Regions from separate parts of the Streptomyces sp. NPDC090499 genome, predicted to be linked through region 3. Evidence: riboswitches for the same ligand, from Rfam matches in the RefSeq annotation. Region 3 holds a riboswitch; each other region holds the start of a gene.
The links. Region 3 has a riboswitch for cyclic di-AMP ahead of ACIQVL_RS14650 (transglycosylase SLT domain-containing protein). Riboswitches for the same ligand answer to the same signal wherever they lie in the genome.
Positions count from the first base shown of each region.

Region 1: it holds a riboswitch for cyclic di-AMP, as region 3 does, so the genes downstream of both, ACIQVL_RS19735 (C40 family peptidase) here and ACIQVL_RS14650 (transglycosylase SLT domain-containing protein) in region 3, are expected to answer to the same signal.
Region 2: it holds a riboswitch for cyclic di-AMP, as region 3 does, so the genes downstream of both, ACIQVL_RS29140 (C40 family peptidase) here and ACIQVL_RS14650 (transglycosylase SLT domain-containing protein) in region 3, are expected to answer to the same signal.

Region 1 is NZ_JBIVXP010000005.1:98,607-100,861, forward strand. Features, by position in the region: gene ACIQVL_RS19725 (helix-turn-helix domain-containing protein) at 1-36, opposite strand, end outside; gene ACIQVL_RS19730 (ATP-binding protein) at 249-707, shown strand; gene ACIQVL_RS19735 (C40 family peptidase) at 745-1,218, opposite strand; cyclic di-AMP (ydaO/yuaA leader) riboswitch at 1,222-1,406, opposite strand; gene ACIQVL_RS19740 (hypothetical protein) at 1,768-2,076, opposite strand; gene ACIQVL_RS19745 (ATP-dependent Clp protease proteolytic subunit) at 2,084-2,255, opposite strand, start outside.
Region 2 is NZ_JBIVXP010000008.1:344,863-347,117, reverse strand. Features, by position in the region: gene ACIQVL_RS29145 (DUF1996 domain-containing protein) at 1-522, opposite strand, end outside; cyclic di-AMP (ydaO/yuaA leader) riboswitch at 930-1,104, shown strand; gene ACIQVL_RS29140 (C40 family peptidase) at 1,115-2,255, shown strand, end outside.
Region 3 is NZ_JBIVXP010000003.1:581,936-584,190, forward strand. Features, by position in the region: cyclic di-AMP (ydaO/yuaA leader) riboswitch at 778-974, shown strand; gene ACIQVL_RS14650 (transglycosylase SLT domain-containing protein) at 980-1,468, shown strand; gene ACIQVL_RS14655 (HAD family hydrolase) at 1,482-2,255, opposite strand, start outside.

The DNA.
Region 1 (2,255 bases), on a different contig from region 3:
CAGTTTCCGGCGGCGTACCGCGGGACCGTTCTGCATGGGCTACTCCTTACTCCTTCCGAGCCGCCCAAATACGGTCTGAGGTCGCAGAGTTCACCGCTTCGAGCGACAGATATATGCATATCTTGGTGGATCGCTCCCCGTGACCGGCCCGGTAATGGCAGTCTGGCGAAGAAGCACCAGTCCGGGACCGTACTCGAACCATCCGCTCCGTGTCGGACTCCGGTCCCGAGGAAAGGGACGACGTCGCCATGGCAGACCACCTGGAAGCATCCGTCACTCTGCCGAGCGATCCCGCCTCGGTCTCCGCCGCCCGCTCCTACGTGCTGGACACCCTCGCGGAGTGGGGGCTGCCACGGGAGACGGAGACCGCGGACACCGTCCGCCTCATCGTCTCCGAACTCGCCACCAACGCCGTGCAGCACACCTTCGGGCAGTCACCCACCTTCACGGTGGACCTCGTGCTCGACCGGGACGAGCAGCTGTGCATCGGCGTCACGGACAGTCATCCGCGCTTCCCGAAGAGACTCCCCGCCGCGGTCCAGCAGGACAACGGACGCGGCATGGTCATCATCCGCTGGCTGACCGCCGAGTGCGGCGGCAAGCTCCGGGTGCGCCCCACCCGGGAGGGCGGCAAGACCGTCTCCATCGAACTGCCCTGGACGGTCCCGGCGGGCACCGTCACGGCGGCCGGCCAGCAGGAGCCGTAGCCCCGAGCCCCTGCCGGCCGGCCGTCGTGGGAACGGGTCAGCTGACCCGGCCGTACCAGACGCTGCGCGTCCAGATCTTCTGGAGCCTGACCACGTCCCCGGTCTTCGGGGCGTGCCAGATCTTTCCCTTCCCGGCATAGATGCCGACGTGGTACACGCTGGACCCCGAGTGGAAGAAGACCAGGTCCCCGGCCTTGCGGTTGCCGGCCGAGATGTGACGGGTCTTGTTGTACTGCTGGGCAGCCGTACGAGGCAGCTTCTTGCCCGCCTTCTTGAACGAGTACAGCGTCAGCCCGGAGCAGTCGAACCTGTTCGGTCCGGTGGCGCCCCACCTGTAGGGCGAGCCCTTCTTCGAGGCGGCGACCTGAAGTGCCTTCGTCGCCATCGTGGCGGCCGAGGCGTCGGAGGCGACACCCGGTATCACGATCGAGCCGCCCACGGCGGCGATGGTCAGCGCCGAGGCCGTACCGGCCCGGGCCATCAGCGACGGAACACGATTGAGCGCAGTCATGCGCAACCCTTCGTCAGCCGCCTGTGAAGGATGACCTGTCGGATTCGGGCTGGCGAAGTTGCCCGGCCGTGTCACCACGGCTTCACCCCAAGGGCTGCTCGGCCCGGTCATGGCGTGACCGTGCCGGCGACCCGTCGTGCTTGGGTCCTCCACTCCTGCCGATGCACTTCTGTCGACGGGTCAATCCGGGCGGCGGCAGGACTCGGCGTCCGCCCGGACCGCCCCGCCGCTGTGGCGGGGGCTTGTCGTCAGACAGGGATCTTCACTCACGCGTGTCCGAAAATCCCAACGGAATCGGGGATTTGTGGGGTTACTCACCACCCACCCGTTCGGGTGGACAGCCTTCTGTTCGATTCTCCGTCAACTGCCCTGCGTAGCCCCGGACCTGCGCGGAAGCCGCCCGCGGGCACCCCCGCGCAGGCAACCTGAGCGGCTTCCGCGGTCGGGTAAAACCACGCCACGCTCCGCCGAACGGCGGTAACCCCTTTGGGTCGTTTCGGCTCCGGCCCGCCCGCGCCGTCGACGGGCCGGACCGGAGTCCGGCGGGTGTCAACCTACGCAGTCGGGCGGGAGCGCGACGCGAGCGGTCCGGCGCTCGCCGTCGAGCACCCGCAACGCACGTGCCAGCGTGTCCCCGTGAAGCTCCGTCTCGCCCCGCAGATGCATCAGGGCGAGCGCGTCACGCAGCTCGGACGCCGCGCGCACCAGCGCCTGCGCGGCGCGCAGCCCGCGGTAGGTGTCCTCGTTCCGCGCCGGATTGATCCGGCCCAGCAGATCCACCACGTCCAGATAACGGTCGATCAGCTCGCCCTCGGCGCGGGTCAGCGCCGGCAGCGGCGGAAGCTCCGGTGGCAGCATCGGCCGCTCACCCCGCGTCCGGCAGGCCGGGCAGGGACCGGCGGGTGGGCACCACCCGGTCCACCAGCCCGTACGCCAGCGCCTGCGGCGCGTCCAGGACCAGGTCCCGCTCCAGGTCCTGGTGCACCTGTTCGGCGGTACGCCCGGTGTGCCGGACGAGCATCTCCTCGATCATCGCC
Region 2 (2,255 bases), on a different contig from region 3:
GACCGGTCCGTTGCCGCCCTGGCCGCCCGCCCCGGTGCCCTGGCTCGGCGCGGCGCTGCCCTGGCCGCTCTGGCTCGGCGTGGCGCTGCCCTGGGGGGCCGCCGACTGCCCGGCGCCCTGGTTCGAGGAGCGCAGGGTGCAGGCGGCGAGGTCGTCGAGGCCCTGCGGCCGGTCTCCCTCGCGGCCGATGGCGTCGGCGATGCGCTGGAGCGACTCGGACCGCTTCGCCTTCAGCGGGTCGATGATCGTCTGGCCGGCGAAGCCGGGGTTCTCCTCGATCTCGGCCGCGGACTGGGTGAGTTGCTGGTAGGCGGCGGCGACCTGCTGGTCCATCTGGGCGAGTTCACGGTCGACGTCCGCCCGGGCGCCGTCGGGCACCGCCGTCAGCCGGCTGCCGACGTCGGGGCAGTAGATCGTGGGCGCGGACAGCACCTGGCCGGTGGCGACCTGCCCCTGGCCGTCACCGTTCTCGGTGGCCGAGGCATAGACGTTCACCGCGACCAGTCCTCCGCCGCCGAGCATCAGGGCGACCGCTGCGAAGGTCGCGCGTTGTGCGCCGGTCGGGCGTCTGCGCCTGTTGCGTCTCAAGGTCGTTCCCCTGCATGTCGTGGGCGGCCGGGCATGGAAATCCCCGGCCCTATACGGCCCGCGGCGCCGCCGTGTTCAACAGTCCCGGGAATTCACGGTGACCTCACAGAAAGCGGGCGCCCCGGAAGCGGGGGAACGCGACCCACGGCAACGCTCCGGTGACCCTGCGAATGCACTGGATGCGCGCGAAATGCCGTTCCGTACGGTCGAGTTCCGAACGCTACGACGAACATCACAAATACGTATCGGACATTAGCCACTTCAACCTTCACACGAGTGACACAAGTTGGCTAAGTTGACGGGCAAGCCGCTCGGCTCCCCCCGGCGAATCCCGTCGGGCCGCGCGGCCTCCGCCGAGTCCGGTGCCCCTCAGGGGCTGGTCCGGAGCCGGGGACCCAACCGACCACTGGGGTGAATCGGCCGCCGTCCGCAAGGGCAAAGGCCGTAGGGCATGCCTTCCGGACTCGACCGCCCGAACCCGACAGCTAACCCGGTAGGCGGAGTACGGAAGGAGCACGACCCCTCAATGGCGCCCGAGAGCCGTGACGAGGTTCGACAGCGGATCGACAGCCTCTACGACCAGGCCGAGAACGCCACCGGGAACTACAACGCCACCCGTGCGATGAGCGGGGGCTCGCGCTCACGCGGCGTCCCGCTGTTCAAACGGACCCGTCGTGACGACCCGGGCCTCGACAACATCGCCCGGGAGTGGTTCGAAGGGGCGCGCTCGAGACTGGGGCCGAGCGTGCCGGCCGCGCTGCCCACCGACCGGCAGCCCGCCCGCCCCGGGCCGCGCCGGCCTGTCAGCGCCATGGCAGCGGACCTGCTCGGCCAGCTGGAGGACTCCGGCCCGGCCCGGCTGGAGCTGACCGCGGGGCCGTCGGCGCAGAGCGAGATCGAGGTCGTCCGCGAGCTGCCGGCGCGTCCGAGGCTGGAGTTGACGGCGGGGCCCGCCGCGGCGCTGCCCGCGGGACCCTCGGGTGCGCCCAGGGCGCTGCCTGCCGCCGGGCCGCAGCGGCCGACGCCGGGTGCTTCGAAGACCAGGAACCAGCTCAAGCTCGCCAAGGCGCGCGAGGTGCTGTCCCAGCGCACCGGGCAGCGCGCGATCGCCGCCCTCGACGCGGTCCCTGCCCCGGCCCCTGTCGCCCAGGCCGTTGCACCGTCGTCCAGCCCCTGGCCGACGCCCGAAGCGCAGGCCCCGGTGCAGCCCTGGCAGGCGCCCCCCGTCGGCATACCGAACCAGCGCACCGGCAGCGGCTCCTCCGCCGCCACCCGCGCGCTCCCGGCGGTGACCGAGACGGGCGGTATCCCGATCGTGTCCCCGTCGGACACCGGTACCTTCCGCATCATGACCCCGGGGGGTTCCGACAGTGCCCCGACCCGGGCCGCGGCGGACGCGGGCGGCTTCCGTGTCATGACCCCGGGCGGCTCGGGCGGCGGAACCTACCAGACCGCGCCCGTCATGGACGCGGGCGCCGCCCAGGCTCCGGCCCCGGGGGACACCGGCTCCTTCCGCATCATGACGCCGGGCGCCACGGGCTCGTTCCCGATGCCGACCCCGGCCGACGCGGGCGCGTTCCCGGCCGCGGACCCCATGGCGGGCACGAGCGCCTTCCCCACCGCCGACCCCATGATGGGCACGAGCGCGTTCCCGGCCGCCGACCCCA
Region 3 (2,255 bases):
CGGCATGCACCCTTCGGCCTGCGACTCCTGGATGCGTGCTCCCCCTGACCGTCACCCCGTCGGCCGACGGAACGGCATCCCTATCCGCACACGGTGCCCGCAGCACCTCTGCCGGCCCGCAGGGACAACACACGCCCGGGTTCCCACTCGGGCCGCCGCCATGTCAACGACTGGCACCACAGGGGAGGTTCCGTCCTCACGATGGACACACCCACCGGCGATCCCCGCCCCCCGGCACCCTCCCCGACGTGACGAGAATCACGCGCCCGCACATCGACCCTCGACGCACTCTCCGCGCCCGGACCCACCAACCGGCCGCCTCACCTGCGCCGTTGAGCCCGGCCAGCGGCACGCACCCACCCTCCTCGCCCGACCCGCATCGGCCAGCAGCCCCAGAGGCCATCAATTCGGACTAATCTCTCTAATCATCCATATAAGGACATCGGCGAGTGCAATTCAAACGAATACGAGCCTGGCGGTATTCCGCCGAACCAGGAAAAAGGCGGATTCCACTAGTCCCACATGCCCGATTTGCCGCCATTGCGTATTCGTGAAGTAGGTCACGTGGACCCGGACACGGCAAAGGCTGTTAGGCGACCCTCTCTCCCCTTTCCCTGTGGGCCAGTTGAGGGTTGGCAACCGCAAAGGATCAAGCGCCTCATGCGGCGCAGATCAAGGTCAATCGGCATGTTGTGTGAATCAGGCTCTTGTTTCGGACATGTGCTCTCGCATACGTTCCGGCTCGCCGGGCGGACGCCGAATCCTGCCGCCGCCCGTAGTGACCCATCGACGAGTTCATTCGCATGGCAGGAGCGGGGGACCCAGGTAAGTCGCCGGACCGGGCGACCGACGTCAGAGAACAGACGTCGTTCCGGAACGGCTAGGGGTGAAGTCGTATCGCCTTCGGGCGGTGCGGCCGGGCACTCCCCGGGCCCGAACCCGACAGCTCACCTCGCAGGCGACGGAGAGGAACCTCGCCATGCCTGCAGCCGCTCAGCACCGCCGTCCCCGCCGTAACGACATCGTCCGCCGACTCGCCGTCGTCGGCACCGGCGCCGCCGTCCTCGCCCTCCCGCTCATCGGGGCGACGACCGCGTCCGCCGCCTCCTCCACCACCACGACGGCCTCGACGACCCTCGCCGGGTACCCGAACAACCTCGACGGCTGGATCCGCGAGTCGCTCGCGATCATGGCGGAGAAGAAGATCCCGGGCACCTACAACGGCATCTACCGCAACGTGATGCGGGAGTCCTCCGGCAACCCGCAGGCCATCAACCTCTGGGACTCCAACGCGGCCGCCGGCATCCCCTCCAAGGGCCTGCTCCAGGTGATCGACCCGACGTTCAAGACGTACCACGTGGACGGCACGTCGTTCGACGTCTACGACCCGGTCGCGAACATCACCGCCGCCTGCAACTACGCCGCCGCGCGGTACGGCTCGATCGACAACGTGCACGGCGCGTACTGATCGACGTCCCGCTTCAGTCGAAGAGTCTTTCGAGGACGACGGCGATGCCGTCGTCCTCGTTCGACGTGGTGATCTCGTCCGCCATCGCCCTGAGTTCGGGGTGGGCGTTGGCCATCGCCACCCCGTGGGCCGCCCACTCGAACATCGGGATGTCGTTGGGCATGTCGCCGAAGGCGATGGCCCGCCCGGGGCTCAGCCCCAGCCGGTCGGCGGCCAGCGCGAGCCCGGTCGCCTTGGTCACGCCGCACGGCTGCAGTTCGACGGTGCCCGGCCCCGACATCGTGACCGTAGCCAGCGATCCGACGACCGAGCGGGCGGTCGTGGCCAGTTCGTCGTCGGACAGGGTGTGGTGGCGCAGCAGCACCTTGCTGATGGGCGCGCACCACAGGTCGTCGCGCCGGGCGACGCGCAGCGCGGGCAGTGTGGGATGGGGCATCAGATAGCCCGGCTCGATGAGCGTGAGCCCGTCCACACCGTCCTGGTCGACCGCCGCGTACACCTGGCCGACCTCGGCCTCGATCTTGCCGAGTGCCGTCTCCGCCAGCTCCCGGTCCAGGGTGACCGACCACAGCAGCCGGTCCGCTCCGGCGTCGTACACCTGCGCGCCCTGGCCGCAGACCGCGAGCCCCGCGCAGCCGAGGTCGTCGAGGAGCGGCCGCACTCTCGGGGCGGGACGGCCGGTCACCACGAGGTGCTGGGCTCCGGCCCGGCGAGCCCGCCCGAGCGCGGCCAGGGACCGTTCCGAGAGGGTGTCGTCGCCGCGCAGCAGCGTGCCGTCCAGGTCGGT